Regions from separate parts of the Paenibacillus sp. FSL L8-0333 genome, predicted to be linked through region 1. Evidence: riboswitches for the same ligand, from Rfam matches in the RefSeq annotation. Region 1 holds a riboswitch; the other holds the start of a gene.
The links. A riboswitch is a leader RNA that binds a small molecule or an ion and turns the genes downstream of it on or off. The one in region 1 is predicted to bind cobalamin.
Positions count from the first base shown of each region.

Region 1 (7,991 bases):
ATTTCCTCCATTGCGGATAGTTGCTCCTGACTCGCTGCACTTGTGTCCTGAACACCCTCCGCCCCTTTACTTGATATAACGTTGACCTGTTCCATAGCTGCTGCCACACCTTGTGATTCTAAGGCGACATGAGCAACCGCTTCTCTGATCTCCGCTGTCTGCAGGGTAGCTTCTTTAATGGAAGTCTGAATCTCATGAAACGCTTGAGATACCAGATGACTTTGAACTACGCCATTGGTGACTAGCTCAGTACCCAAAGCCATGGATTCTACTGCGCTTTCGGTTTGCTTTTGGATATGTGTAATAATATCTGTAACCCGCAAAGAACTATTTCTAGTTGCTTCCGCCAGATTACGAATTTCTCCAGCAACTACAGCAAATCCCCGTCCATGCTCACCGGCCCGTGCTGCTTCTATAGAAGCGTTGAGCGCAAGCAGATTCGTCTGTGTAGCAATACCGTTAATCGTTGTAATAATTGTATTAATCTCTTGTGACAATGTCCCCAGATTAGAAACAATCTCCTGACTCTGAGTTACACTGAGGTCAATTTCCTTCATCTGCACAATGATTTGGTCTACAGCCTCTACTCCACGATCCGATGAACCGGAAACTACGCCCATTAGATCCGACATTTCATAGCTGCTGCCCTCTACGGCTGCAATATCATTGGTCATTGCTTTTATGGAACGTGTTGTATTGTTAATGCTCTCTGTCTGTTCATCAAAACCCGCGGCAATCTCTCCAGAAGATACAGCGATCATTTGTGAAGCCAATGAGGTCTGCTCAGCACTAGCGCTCATCTCTTCCGATGAAGCTGACAGCAGTTCTGCACTCTCTGCAATCCCTTGCATCATCTTCCGCAAGCCCTGCAGCATATTGTTAAATGAACTGTTAATTTGGCCGATCTCATCCTTGGCGGTGTACGTTGCTACCACGGTCAAATCTCCATCTTCTGCCCGCTTCATTAGTCCTTGCAGTTCTTTAAGGGGTTTTGTTATCAGTCGAATAATTGCAATACTAATTACGAAACAAATCACCCAGGCGAACGTAATCATTATGGTATTGTTTACCCGCATGCTTTTAGCGGTTGCCATGGAATCTGAATTGTGTTCATCAGCATCTTTAAGCAAAGAATCACTAATTCCTTTAAGTAGGTTGATCATTTTTTCACGGGATTCGTTAAATTCGCCTGAAAATACTTTATAGGCCTCTTGATTATGATTACTATCAGCAATCTTTATAATGTTATCCCGCTGTGCACGATAATCTGGCAAAAAGGACTCATACTCTTTGATTTTACTTACAATAGCAGGATCATTATACTGAATCGCTTTCACCTTGTTCATAAGTTCATTATTATCCTGAACCTTCACTTGAATACTCTCAGAAAGTTCTTTGTTTTTGCTGGCATTTACGCTAATCAAACGCTCCAAAAGATAGGATTCAATAGCCCGATTATTCGTACGCATCTGCCCTACGTAAGAAACAGGCAATAAATTTTCATTATATGTCTCATTTGTTTTTTCGGCCATTCGGGTCATCGTGATGATGCCTATGCCACCTACAACATTCACCATGATTACAGCGAATACCAAAAGCAACCCTATTTTGTATTTCACTTTCAAATTTTTCATCTACACTCCGCCTTCACATTATCTTATGATCTATCTATTTTTATCGGTCGGAAGGGCTAAGAGTTTGATGATTTTTTAAATATTGTGTCGAATAAAAGTATATATTGTCATAAAACGACTTTTCCAAAAAAATAAAAGGGCGGGCACCCGATCCGCTATTACTCCGAATCCCTGTGCCCGCCTAATTAATCATTCCTCTTCCTTATTCTCCAGAGGTATAGTACCAGTACAAAGTATCACCGTTCTGCAAAATATAACTGTCTGCACTGATGCTTGGATCAGCATCCCGGTTCGTTTTATACTTCCATCCGCTGCTTGGGCCTCCGTCAAATTCAGCCAATCCGTCAATAGATTTCACGTAGATGCTTCCAACGTTGCCGGATGATACTACCTTGGTGCCTAATTGACTGACTAGTAAGCTATAAGCCGTTTCGCCCTCTTTTAGAGCTACTGTTGTACTGGCTAGGATGGTTCCCTTCCGGCTATCTCCAATCACTGAAAGGGTAGCGGTAGCTTTAACTGGAGCAATAACAGACGATCCAACAGTCAGAGACTGAGTATAACGCGCTACGCTCGGTACGCTGTCTTTAGCATAGCCGGTAACAGTCATTGTATAGCTATTTGCCGGGAGACCCCCATCAACAACAGCTACACCTTGTTCATTCGTGATTACCTTCTTATCACCAATCGAAACCTGCACACCTGCTGCTGGTGAGGTAACCGGATCAGAAGTGAAGCTGTCCTGATTCCACACCCACTTTTTCTGAGAAACCTTTACGGTAAAAGCTTCATTAGCTTTTGGCTGCGTTGGGGAAAGCGCCACAGAATCTATAACCTGTGTATTTTCACCTGCATAATAGACAAGCACACGATCGGATTCCTGTAGTTCGAACGCATCCATACCCACACTTGGATATATCCACTCCCCGCCGCGTGATACTACGAAGCTCCACCATCCGTCGTAAGTACCTTGCGAAACTCCATGGATACCTGATACAAAGTTGCCATAAGACGATTTGGTGATATCTACTTTAAAATCATCGGTAGACCCTAGTTGCTGCAACGCTTCAAGAGCATTGGAGGCTTTTAAAGTCCCTTCACTAATCAATCCTTCCGGGCCTTCAACGGTAAGTGAAGCTGTTACATTCTTAGAAATTACCTTTATAGCTTTTGTATATTTAGCAACCGTTGGCGCTTTACCTTCGCGGTAGCCAGTTACAGTCAGTGTATAGTCACCTGCGGGCACATTTCCTGAGAATACGGCCTCACCTTTAGCATTCGTCGTTACCGTCTGAGCTCCAATTTGGACCTGAACACCCGCAGCTTTTGCAGTTACAGGAGAGGAAGTGTTCGTAGCAGCGTCCCATTTCCACGTCTTACTAGTTACAATGACGTTAAAAGAATCGCCCTCTTTAAGATTTGCTTTGGAAAGGGTAACGGAATCCACAAGCTTAGTGTCATCTCCGGCATAATAAACCAGTACCTGATCTGAATCTTTAAGTACAAAATCACTCATGCCTACATCGGGATTAATCCATTTTCCGTCACGTGATACAACATACATCCATCCGTCATAACCACCAAAGCTTCCAGCAGCAATACTTCCGATGCCAGTCACATAACTGCCCGAAGGATTCGTGATCGGCAAGTTCGTTTGAAGCGCCAGCTTCTCTAACGCTCCAAGTGCGTTGCCAGCATAGGCGTACCCTTGTGCCAACGTGGCCCGTGGTCCCTCAATCGTTACAGGAGCGTAGATGAGTGAGCTCTGAACGGAGGATTTGGAAAAATCGTATAGCTTACTGTTGCTTCCTTTATACAGCAAATTATACGCAACCAGCGCCTGAAGTCCTTGCTCTGTCGCCAGAACATTACTGCTTCCACCACGGCTATGGGTGAAGCTACCATCAGCTAGACGATAGCTAAGCAGGTTCTCCATTAGATCCACTTTGTTTTTGGTGTATTCTAATCCACTAGGATCAACTCCGAAGGATGTGAGTCCAAGGATTGCTTGTGCGCTACTTTCAGCACTGTCACCGTAACCCCCATGGCTATCTTGAGCTGCAGATAACCAAGCTACGGCTTGTAGCCCTGCTAAGTAGGCTTCAGGATTATTTTTATGTGCCGCCAGAGCCGTCAAGGTTATCGCTGTCATATCAGGCTCACTTGCGCCTGAGGTTAATGCAAAGCCCCCATCCGGATTCTGTTTGGAGAGAATCTCCGTAAGGAGCTTATCCGCCGTCCATTTCGCGTCACTTGGGATATTATATTTACCAGAATCCAGCGCAAGTAAAGCATATACCGGATTATTAAGCGTCTGTTCACCGAGCTTGCTATTATTATAAATTTTCTCAATCAGATTATAGCCAGGAGTTGATCCATTACCAGCAAAGCTAGTAGGATCTGCACCAATCGCTCTCACTGCGAGCACGATTCGAGCATAATCGGTTACATTGGCGAAATTGCCAGCTGCATCCTTTACTTTTTTCTCAAGCTCTGAATGGTAACTGGCTGGCAGCTTATATCCTGCTTGCGCTAAGCCAATGGCTTGCCAATCTGATTGTACGCCACCTTTCAAGAGATATTCTGCAGCCGCATAAGTCGCATCCGCAACATTAATCCGCTCCGCAGCAGTTGCCTCCAGACCGGCGCCAGCGCTCGCTTCTGCAAATATTTGTCCTGCCGGAGCAAGAGATGTTCCTAGAATTGAAATGACCATGAATAGGGCCAGCCCAAGTGCTACAAACTTGGAAGACATGATTTTCTTCATTGTTTAACCTCTTTCTGTATAAGAATGGGTACTGCTGGGAATAAGACGCATAACATAAAGACCGCCCCTTTAGAGGGCGGTCAGGGAAGATTACAAATCGAGGCTGCGGCGCTTGCTTCCTGCCAACAGTCCATCTGTATATGTTCCACATTCTTACCCCACGAAGAATAGAAACGCTCACGAAAAAGGCAGGTCTCCTGGCTGATGCTTCATCGCTGTTCTTCACCTTCCCACCCTACCTTCGGGGCAGTGGCTTATAGAAGAAAAACTCCGCACATACAGTGGCGGGACCGCGCCGGACTCATGCACCGGACTTCCCTTTTAAGCAGACGACTAGATTGATAGAGTCTGCACCTTTTCCAGTATGTAGTATCTTATTTTGACATCCATAATCATATCTATTAATACATAGCATGTCTATAGAAAAGCTTAGTATGGGCAGCAAAAAAATGAACAGCAATACACCACCTGCCGGTAGGTATTGCTGTTCAGAAAGCTTGTTATTCAGCTGTTCCTTCCGGATTTGCAGTTGGGGAGGGTTCAGCACTTGAATCAGAAGCTGGTGGAATATTAGGGTCGGGATCTACGATCAATGTAAATCTTCCGGCCTTGATCATACTTTTCTCTAGAATTGTCGCTCCAGGCTCCAATGTAACCTCAACCTGATAGGATGGTTGTTCACCTTCAGTCACAGCTGTTGCGGAAGGCAACCCAGTGCTGTCCTCAGTATCAGAGGAAGGCGTAGGAGACGGAGAAGCATCAGCTACTGCGTTAGGAGCATCTGCACCTTCTGCTGTTCCTCCAGTAGTGCCAGCGGCATCTGAATCGTCAGCGGCGTTTCCCTCATCCGTCCCATCCGTTGACGGCACTGGACAAGTGCCATTCGTAGCAGCGACCTTAAAGCTTTTATCTATCTCTGTAGACGAAGACATTAAACTAATCTCAGTCGGTTGAAACTGCACACAGTCATCTGCACTTGCGAAGGTGAACACCAATATGCTGCTCCCCTTATCTCCTTCGTCGCTCTGATCCTTCAAGTATACTGAAGCCGGAGGCAGCTCATTACCTGCACTCTGAACAGGGGTCGGCTCAGGGCTTGTCCCCGGCAGAGCCGTCTTCGTATCATCCGGACGCAGCATACTGAATACGATAATTGCAATAATCACCAGAATACCCGTAATGGAGCCGGAGATTAAGAGTCGAAATCGGCTGCGGCTGATCCAGCGCGCCAGCGGGGAAGCCAGTTGGGAGCGGGCTTCATTGTACACATTTTGCAGAGCAGGCCGAGCTGCCGCGACATAGTTCTTTCGGAATTCCCGATTCTTGAACGCTTCACGATCACTGCTTAGGAAATACTTCAGAATCGCCTTACGGTAACCCGGTTGCAGCTTTTTATTCGAAACCGTAAATAAAGGATTGCCTTGCGACCAAGCAAAAAACCGATAGATGATTTCTTTGTCGGAACCGGCTTTACGCTTTAACAGCTCCAGAAGCGCATCGTAATCCAGCGGACCCCCTTCACGCTGAGTTGTATAGTAAAAGGCTAGCGGAAGCCGTTCAAAGGGTTCCAGAACACGCGCCTCTTTTAGCAAACGACGACCCAGTAGCTGCACATCGTCTAGTTCCTGCGGAGACAATCCTGCAAAAATCTCCTCATTCGGCTTCTCTTCACCAAACCAGCGGTAAGCTGCACGCAGCGCATTCTCTTTCTGCTTGCTAATCCTATCCAGTGGCGGCTGCCAATCGACAACATTACCATAACGTAAAAAAACTACCTCCAGAAGCTCCTCCTGCGTCATATCGGAAAGCGATAAGCGATTCAGTAAGAATCTATCTGCTGAAGCAGCAAGATCCTGCATTAGGGAGAGTGCCTTAGGAGCAACTCCTGTTCCTTTGCGGCGATCTTTTTCTGCCTTATCTACAATTTCATGAATTTCCGCTACAGAAGCCACCGGATCATGTTCCAGCTGGAGCTTTTCAAGCAAATAATCCTTCACAGCATTTTGAGCAAAAGACTGCTCTAACGCCACTGGCAGGAACCGCCCCCAATGGAGTACAAAGCTCAGTATATCCGCAGATCTGGACGCCGCAGCTAGTCTTGATTCCATATAAGGCTCAAGTAGCTGCTTACGGAAATATGTTTCAGACATCACGCGCTGGAAGTAGGCTGCACTTAACTCATCATTACTCTCAATGATCCCGTAAGCGGCACTCAAGATATCCTTGCGGCCCGCTTCCACACTATGAAGCATCCCATTGATGAAATAATCCACGATTCTGACCCTGTAATTGTGATCCTTAAGTACAAAATACTCCTTAAAGCATTCCATAATCGCCGGATCTGGCACATTCCTTTGCCGAATCAGATCAAATTCCCGGTCGAACCGTTCTAAGAAAATATCGTTCAAGCGGATTCTAGAATGAATTGCACCGTCTGGTTTAAGGTAAGAGAGCAAACCACTTAGCACCGCACTCTTATTCTCCGTATATAAATGCTCGTTCCCTTGCTCAATCTCATAAAATATAGCCAGCTCATTATAGAAAGCAAGGGATAGCTTATGCTCAGGACTCTCTCCACGCAGAATCTGATCAGCGAAGCTTACAAAGTCGTTAATATCTCCTGGATTCAGCAGTAACAGCTTCCACACCAAATCAGCATAAGGCTGGCGGGACTCACCAAAATCGACATTCCCCATCCGTCCGGAAGCCAAATCGAAGGTATAATCCTTCTCAATACTACGATCACCGGGACGCAGCGAACCTTTTTCCACAAAGCTAAGATGTATATATTTACGGCTTTGCGGTTCATTCGCATACGTAATCACGCCTAATCTACGGCGGAATTCATACGGCAGCACGCTATACAGAATTTCTGTAAGCTCCACCGCCCGCGCGGACAACTCGGTGATAGGTACGTTTAGAGCCACGTAGATTTTTTTCTTACCTGCTACAGAGAGCATCACAGCTTGCAATAACGCCTTGAATATCCCTTCATCAATCCCTAACAAGCGTAAGCCTGCGATTGGATCCGGGCTGCGGTCTGTGCGAACAACTGGAATAGAGGGCAGCTCCGGCAAGGTTCCACCAAGCTCTCCAGTATAACGCTCTGCAAAATCAGCATGCAGCCAGTCTCCATAGCTCTGCACAATTTCTTCGGAACGTGAAGCAGGAACTACATAGTTATGTGCAAAAAAGGCGCTTCGTTGGCCTGTGAAATCGGCCGCTTGATAACGACTAAGCCCAATAACTGTATCCCCGTTCTCGGCATGAAATAGGTGCAGCGCTCCAGGATATGCAGCCTCATCCTTCTCCCCACGTGCGGTTAACTCCGCAGGAGCATCGTAGAGGCAGAAGGGATGAAGGATTTTTTTCACAAAATTATTGTCTAGACTATCTGATTTCGCTACCGTATCGAAGCCTTCTGTGGAACGAAACACTCCGCGACGTTCGCGGGTATACATCTGTTGGGCGATTGTTGACCCTGAGAAACCATTCACGGGCCGTCGCTCCCCTCAATATACTTCAGCTTATGCAGCAGCCAAATAAATGGCTCGTCTACACGAATCGGGCTTACTACACCCTCAATCTTT
Region 1 covers NZ_CP150186.1:1,050,555-1,058,545, reverse strand. Annotated here, with positions in the region: gene NYE72_RS04525 (methyl-accepting chemotaxis protein) at 1-1,634, opposite strand, end outside; gene NYE72_RS04520 (DUF4430 domain-containing protein) at 1,837-4,401, opposite strand; cobalamin riboswitch at 4,571-4,774, opposite strand; gene NYE72_RS04515 (glycosyltransferase) at 4,902-7,898, opposite strand; gene NYE72_RS04510 (hypothetical protein) at 7,895-7,991, opposite strand, start outside.

Region 2 (7,991 bases), 3.0 Mb from region 1:
CTATATCATAATGGGTCGTCGTTGGGCTATGCACAAATACTGCATCCAGATCCCAAGACAACAGCTCGTCTAAATTTGTCGTACCTTTAGGAAAGCGATAGGCATTAACAGCTTGCTCTACTGTTGTGGATGAGTGACTGAGAACCCCCACTACCTCAACTTGTCCATGCTGAGAGAGCAGTGGCAAATATACTTTGCGGGCGATATTGCCAATCCCGATGATGGCGACTCTTTTGCGTACAGAAACGATCACTGATCTAACTCCCCTCTTTATAATTCAAGAATTTATCTCTCTCTTTGTTCTCTATAAATGCTATTATACCTGCTTGGCGTTCGCCGACAATGATCTTCACTTCAATATTTACTTTTTATCCCGTATGATGAGATGAATGAGTGGAAGAAAGGGTATATTAGCTATGAGAAAATGGTTCTCGATTATTCTTTATGTTTCGGGCACAATCCTTGCGTTTATCTACAGATATGACATCCTTAGCTGGATGAAAGAGGATCATAATGTTTTTGGCTCTATAGGGATCGCAACTTTACTGGCTCTCTTTCCAGTTGTACCGTACAAAGCGGTCATCGGATTTTTTGGTTATGCATACGGAAGTTTGGCTGGTGCTTTAATTTGCTGGGTAGCTACAACCCTTGCTGCCGCATTCCTTTTCGGCGTAGTGAAGTTCTTATTTCAAGATCAAGCGAGAGCTTATCTGACTTCTATTCCCCTACTTGAAAAATTCACAAAAGGCATAGAACGGCGGCCCTTTGCTTCTATTGTCTTAGCACGTCTCTTGCCGATTATCCCGCAGACCGCAGTTAACATCTATGCCGGAGCAGCCGGGCTGCCCTTCTGGAGTTATCTAGCTGCCTCAGCTATTGGAAAAATCCCAGGCATCGCCTTGTATGCCTTCCTTGGGGATCAACTGTTCCAGAACCCTGGAAATGCGATTATAGCCATCGTTGTTTATGCCATTGTGCTTATTATAGCCGGACTAAGCTTTCGTTACAGTTCACAGGAAGTAAAAAAACACTAGGTAACAGAGAGCTTATTTGGCGGAAGCTGGCAGGCTGTGGTTATTTGCTTTATAATTAGATTGTGATCTATTTAATTGCATTACATGAATGGAGGGATATTAATGAGTGAACATCAGACTAACCATATAAATTCCAAGGCGGAAAAAGCAACCTTTGCAGGTGGATGCTTCTGGTGCATGGTCTCGCCGTTCGAGGAATTGCCAGGCATTATTAGTGTCGTCTCCGGCTATACTGGCGGGCATACAGTGAATCCTACCTATGAAGAGGTATGCTCCGAAACCACAGGACATGTTGAAGCGGTACAAATTACGTTCAACCCAGAAATTTTCCCTTATAGCAAGCTGCTTGAATTATTCTGGCAGCAAATTGACCCAACCGATGCGGGTGGACAATTCCATGATCGCGGCACCTCTTACGGAACGGCTATCTTCACCCATTCTGAAGAGCAAAAGCAACAAGCAGAGGCTTCCAAGGCAGCTTTGCAAGAAAGCGGACGATTCGCTAGCCCGATTGTTACCCCGATCCTCCCGGCAGCAACCTTCTATCCTGCCGAAGAATATCATCAGGGCTACCATCGTAAGAACCCGGGCCACTACAAACGTTACCGTAAGGGTTCCGGCCGAGAGGATTTTATCGAAACCCACTGGACACATAAAGAAGATAAACTAAGCTTGAAAGAACGTCTGACGCCACTTCAATATGAAGTCACTCAGAATAGCGCTACAGAGTCACCTTTCCGAAATGATTTTTGGGATCACCACGGAGAAGGCATTTATGTAGATATCGTATCTGGTGAAGCATTATTCAGTTCGCAGGATAAATACGATTCCGGTTGTGGCTGGCCCAGCTTTACACGTCCAATCCGCGATTACGCCGTGAAGGAAAAGACGGACCTCAGCCATTTGATGGTTCGCACAGAAGTGCGCAGCAAAGTAGCAGATTCCCATCTAGGTCATGTCTTCGACGATGGTCCAGGGGAAAACGGCCTGCGCTACTGCATTAATTCAGCGGCACTGCGATTTATACCGAAAGAGGATCTGGAGAAAGAGGGCTATGGCGAGTATCGTGTACTCTTCCAGCCTGCCTAATCTTCGATAACGTGCGAAACTGTACTATCTTATAGAAAAGCCTCCAATTCACGGTATACCATGAATTGGAGGCTTTTTAATTCATAGGAGCTTATTCTTTATTCTCGTCCTCGTTCGCTTTCTTATCCTTTATTGAGGTTGTCACCTTTGGCTCTGCTGGTGCAGGGAGTACCTCCTTGTTCAGCTCCCGATTTTCCTGCCGTATCCGCTGGGTCTGCTGCTCCCGTCGTACGCGGATATTTTTGCGGGCAAACCAAACGATGGCTAAAATAATGCCCACACCGATTAGAATCGGCAATGCGCCTGCAAGAATTACAAAAAGCCACTGAAACATAACAGATAGTGCGTTCAGGCTTCCTTTTAAAGCATCTGATGCGCGTTCCAGCAATGGACCTTGCTCTGCCTTTTCCTTCACAGCTAAGCTCTCATCCGTCTGGTACACTCTAAGCTCTACCGTTGAAAAGGATACGTTCTGATCTATATATCGCATTCTGCCTTTGATCTGCTCAATCGTTTCTTGAATCGAACCAAGCTCGTTTGCAAAGGCGACCAGATCACTTGATTTCGTTGCTTTTTTCATAAACTCAGTATATTGAGCTTCCATTAACTGCTTTGCCTTCAGACGCGACTCTAGATCAATATACTCCTCCGAGACATCCTGACCTTGAATGCTGCGCTGTAGCGATTCGTGTTTTACTTTTTCCAAATTATTCAGAAAAGGAGAGAATCCGGAGGCTGGCACCTTAAGGATAAACGTCCCCCCTTGCTCATATTGCGACATGTTCTCGTTAAACTCTATAATATATCCTTTAGCCATCGTTACCATGTTTCGAATTTCAGTCTGAGCTTTACCGTAGTCTTCTACTTCCATAGTCAGATTGGCATGATAGATAAGCTTCTTGTTCAATCCTTCCACGACATCACTGCCCGTGAATCCCGCGTTTGCTTGATCCGTGTTCTCTGATGTCAAACCTTTTTCAACTGGGGCTTCGTTGCCTCCCGCTGCTGTCTCAGCCTCTGCTGAGGTGTTCTTATCCGCTAATGTAGCTTTTGAAGATTGCTCAGTTGTTGCTGCAGCAGAATTACTCGTATTTCCGCCGTCACTAGCTAATTTGTCAGCTGCCGAATTGTTATCACCCGAGCCACAACCTGCCAATACCACCGCAAGAATTAATAAACATAAGTAATGCAGACCCCATTTGCGCATTCTCATTCCTCCAAAAATGTAGTGGTAATCCCTAGCATTGTAACGTTACGGAATGTCATGTTCTATACAGATCTCTTCCGTCTCTCATTTCTTTGACGCCCCAAAACTTGGAAGGTTGCACTGGAATATGGAATTTCGGTAAATTTCTTTTGGTTTTTCTTGTTGAAATACACAAAAAGCCGCATTTCTGCGACTCTTATTGGACATATTTTTTATATGGGAGGGGTCCCGAAAGTTAAAGAACTCATTTGCTTACAAACTCATTATTTGGTACAATTACCACGTCTAACCTAGTAAAAAAATCCAAATACCCTCTATTCATAATGAATGAGGGCGTGACACGGCTTTGCTGAGACAAGCTCCACCTTGCTGAACAGAGCCGTTCTTTGAATGATACTGTCAATTACTAAAAGGGGAGGTGAACCCTCATGGCAAAAGACGTAGTTTGTGAAGTTAACTCATGCACCCACTGGGCAGAAGAGAACAAATGCAGCGCTGAATCGATCTTCGTAGCTTTCCACAGCTCCCAAGAACCAAAACGCGCAGAAGAAACAGATTGCAAAACTTTCGAAAGTAAATAAGTAAATGCCTAAAGGGACCCTCCACGGTTCCTTCTTTTTCTTTTTCATTCTAACAAGATTGAGAATTATTATCAAGTAGCTGATTACAAAAAAATAATTGAACTAAAAAGCCAGGGTAAATTACCCTGGCTCTAATTTATTTAAGTCTATTTAGAAGCAATAACCCCTGTCTTTTCCCTCGCAATAGCAGCAGCTCTTACCATGTTACGTAGTGCATCCTCTGTCTCCTGCCAGCCCCGCGTTTTCAGACCGCAATCCGGATTAATCCAGAACTGTTCAGGGTCAAGCACCCGCAGCGCACGATCGATATTCGCAGTCATTTCTTCGACAGCTGGAACCCGCGGGCTATGGATGTCGTACACTCCAAGACCGATTCCTTTATCATAGGCCTGCTCCTCAAAGCTGATAATCAGCTCACCATGGCTACGTGAAGTCTCAATGGAGATTACATCAGCATCCATAGCCGATATTGAATCGATCATGTCATTAAATTCGCTATAGCACATATGCGTATGAATTTGTGTCGTAGCCTTCACATGGTTCGTGGCAACACGGAACGACTTCACTGCCCAGTTCAGGTAATGCTCACGGTCTTCTGCCTTTAGCGGAAGTCCTTCACGAATAGCCGGCTCATCCACTTGAATCATTTCGATGCCTGCATCTTCCAACGCTTTTACCTCATGGCGAAGGGCAAGAGCAATTTGATTGGCTACCTCTTCCCGGCTGAGATCATCACGTACAAATGACCAATTGAGGATAGTAACAGGGCCCGTCAACATTCCTTTAACCGGAAGCTTCGTCAACGATTGTGCATAGACGCTTTCTTTAACAGTCATAGGCTGTATAAATGCAATATCCGCGTAGATCACCGGCGGCTTAACGCAACGGGAACCGTAGGATTGAACCCAGCCATTACTAGTAAACAAGTATCCATCCAGCTTTTCTCCGAAAAACTCCACCATATCTGTACGCTCGAACTCGCCGTGGACCAGAACATCCAGACCTAGCTTTTCTTGGAAGGTAATTGCATCCGCGATCTGCTCACGAACAAATCCATCATAACGCTCCTGATTCCAGACCCCTTTACGCCATTTCAATCTCGCCTGGCGCACTTCGACTGTCTGCGGAAAGCTACCAATTGTAGTGGTTGGCAGAAGTGGAAGCTGCCATTTCTCTTGCTGCACCTTTAAGCGCTCAGCAAAAGGCAGACTGCGTTGGTCTGGTAGAGCTGCAAGTGCAAGCACTTGCTCCGCCACATCCTTACGGCCACGCTCAGGTAGTGCGCGGAACGCTGCAATAGCTTCACGACTAGCGGCCAGCGCTGCTTGAGAAGCTTCTCCTTTATCTGCGACGGCTGCTCCGAGCAGACTAAGCTCTTTAAGCTTCTCATCGGCAAAGGCTAACGCATTCTTAACTGTCGCCTTCAGCTTCACTTCACCTTGAACGGTGACTGGGACATGCAGCAGGCTGCAAGAAGGCTGAAGAATAAGACGATCAAGCGGTACATGAACGCTGAGCTTTTCTACCAGTTGCAGCTTAGCGTCTAAATCGGAACGCCAAATGTTCCGTCCATCAATAATTCCGGCACCCAGCCATTTGTCCTTCGGCCAGCCAAGACGTTCGATGGAAGCCAGATTCGTTCCACCATCGTGCACAAAGTCAAGACCCAAGCCTTGAACAGGCAGCTCTAGCAGTGCCTCCAGCGGCTCAGCAGCTTCAAAATACGTCTGTAAAATAATATTCAAGCCCGGCACGGAGCCGGCAATGTCTGTGTATATCGAGTTAAGCAGTGTTAATTCTTCTTTACTTATGCCTGTAACAATCGCTGGCTCATCGATTTGTACCCAGCTTACCCCTTCTTGCTTCAGTTCCTGTAGCAGTTGAACATAGACTGGAACAAAACGTGCAGCAATCTTGGCGATATCTGCCGCTGCGTAACCTTTGGACAGCTTAAGGAAGGTATACAGACCTAAAAGTACCGGTTTACCTTCAATCCCTGCCTGCGATTTAGCAAAACGATAAGCCGCTAGAGGTTTGTTTTCAGTCAGGCGTGGTGTTTGTGTGCCGATCTCTGGAACGATATAGTGATAGTTCGTATTGAACCATTTGGTCATCTCGCAGGCAGTAGCCTCAGCATTACCACGGGCCATTGCAAAATAAAGATCAAGCCCGATGTCGCCGCCATCATACGCATACCGTGGAGGTACGATTCCAAACATAACAGCCGCATCCAACACATGATCATAAAATGTAAAATCATTTACCGGAATAAGCTCAATTCCTGCTTCTTGCTGGGTCTTCAAATGCTGCAGCTGGATTGCTGCCATTTCGGAGCGGAATTGCTCCTCATTTATTTTCCCCTGCCAGAATGCCTCCAGTGCCTTTTTCCATTCGCGGTTCTTTCCGATTCTCGGATATCCAAGATTGCTTACTTTTACCTTATTCGTCATTTCGATACACTCCCTCTTCAATCTCTTATTTCAAACTCCAAAACTACTTGCTTTCCTATAAAAAAGAGCGCCCTTCCCTAAAAAAGTCAAAGGGAAAGACGCCCATGATATACCCATGGTTAACGTCTAACACCTCCCTATCTTCCGTAGGTGAAGCAGTGCTGTTGAAACAGGCAGGTCTCCTGGCTAGCGGCGTCAACATCTTGAGCAGTCTTCCCAGCAGTAGTAAATTGCCAGTGACCTCTGTTGCTCGAGATTCTTCCGTTACAGTGGCGGGACCGCATCGGCTTCGAACCGAATTTCCCTATTAAGCCTACCGAATTACTATTTTCCGGTCAGCACCTGTCTCCGATATCATTCATCATTTGAGTGTCTTAATCTGATGTCATCATACGTGAAAGCCCCAGCAATCTGCAATAGATTACTGGGGCTTCTGTTATATCGATTCCTTATAACGGACTTAGAAAAATACGAAATATACTACAGCAGCAAGAATTATACGGTATATAGCAAACGGTAAGAGCTTGATACGATTGATCAGTTTTAAGAAGAAACGCATCGATAACAGCGCAAATAGGAAGGCACTAATAAAGCCTGCAATAAAAAACGGCAGCGCGTCCATGGTGAAATATTGCCAGTTCTTCATCAGTGACAACAGACTGGCACCTGCCATGATGGGTACTGCCATAATAAACGTAAAATCAGCAGCGGCACGATGGCTCATCCCGAGGATTACGCCACCAGAAATCGTCGAGCCCGAGCGTGAAAATCCAGGCCATAACGAAAAACACTGTACAAGACCTACACCAAGTGCCTGTTTGTATGTAATCTGATCTACACTCTCAGTTCTGATCTTCTTCGGCCCAAACAGATCCGCAATAATCATTAATATAGCCCCGATCACTAGACCAATTAACACCGTTGAGGTAGAGAATAAATGCTCATCAATATAATCATTAAACAGAACACCTAACACACCTGCAGGCACTAACCCTACCAGAACCTGTGTCAGCTTGAGGTGCCCGCCCTGCTCTAACTGCGGTAGCTTCTCTGTTACAGGGTCCAACTGCTTACGGCTGAAACGCCTTAAGCCCAACAGATCAATGAATCGATTTCTAAAAATCACAACAACCGCTAATATAGAACCCAGTTGAATAACTATTTTGAAGGTATTTGCCGTATATTGTCCAAATAACTCCTGTGATTTCAGCCACATATCATCAACAATAATCATATGACCCGTGGAGGATACTGGAGCAAATTCGGTTAAACCTTCAACAAGCCCCAAAATAATGGCTTTAATAATCGTTAATAGCTCCATGTGTTTCCCTCCTTTTTAATAGTCATTTCTATTATCAGTCCTCCACCCGCTTAGCCCTCAATGTTCATTCTCCGGCTGCGTTTGCGGAAGTACAGAAACCCAAGAATAACTAATCCGCCAGCAATTAGTACATAGACCACATTGGAGTAGACATCCATGTACATGGCAATGTCCTCCCAGGATTCGCCCAAAGCTGCGCCAATAAGCACAAGCAGCAAATTCCATCCCAATGTGCCAATCGTTGTGAAGATCATAAATACTCCAAATTTCATACCTGACATTCCCGCCGGAATCGAAATCAGACTGCGG
Region 2 covers NZ_CP150186.1:4,915,676-4,923,666, forward strand. Annotated here, with positions in the region: gene NYE72_RS22055 (Gfo/Idh/MocA family oxidoreductase) at 1-253, opposite strand, end outside; gene NYE72_RS22060 (VTT domain-containing protein) at 417-1,034, shown strand; gene msrA (peptide-methionine (S)-S-oxide reductase MsrA) at 1,137-2,123, shown strand; gene NYE72_RS22070 (DUF4349 domain-containing protein) at 2,215-3,330, opposite strand; gene NYE72_RS22075 (DUF1540 domain-containing protein) at 3,759-3,911, shown strand; gene metE (5-methyltetrahydropteroyltriglutamate--homocysteine S-methyltransferase) at 4,058-6,361, opposite strand; cobalamin riboswitch at 6,516-6,722, opposite strand; gene NYE72_RS22085 (undecaprenyl-diphosphate phosphatase) at 6,822-7,682, opposite strand; gene NYE72_RS22090 (DedA family protein) at 7,733-7,991, opposite strand, start outside.
Region 2: linked by a shared signal. The riboswitch ahead of metE (5-methyltetrahydropteroyltriglutamate--homocysteine S-methyltransferase) and the one ahead of NYE72_RS04520 (DUF4430 domain-containing protein) in region 1 are both predicted to bind cobalamin.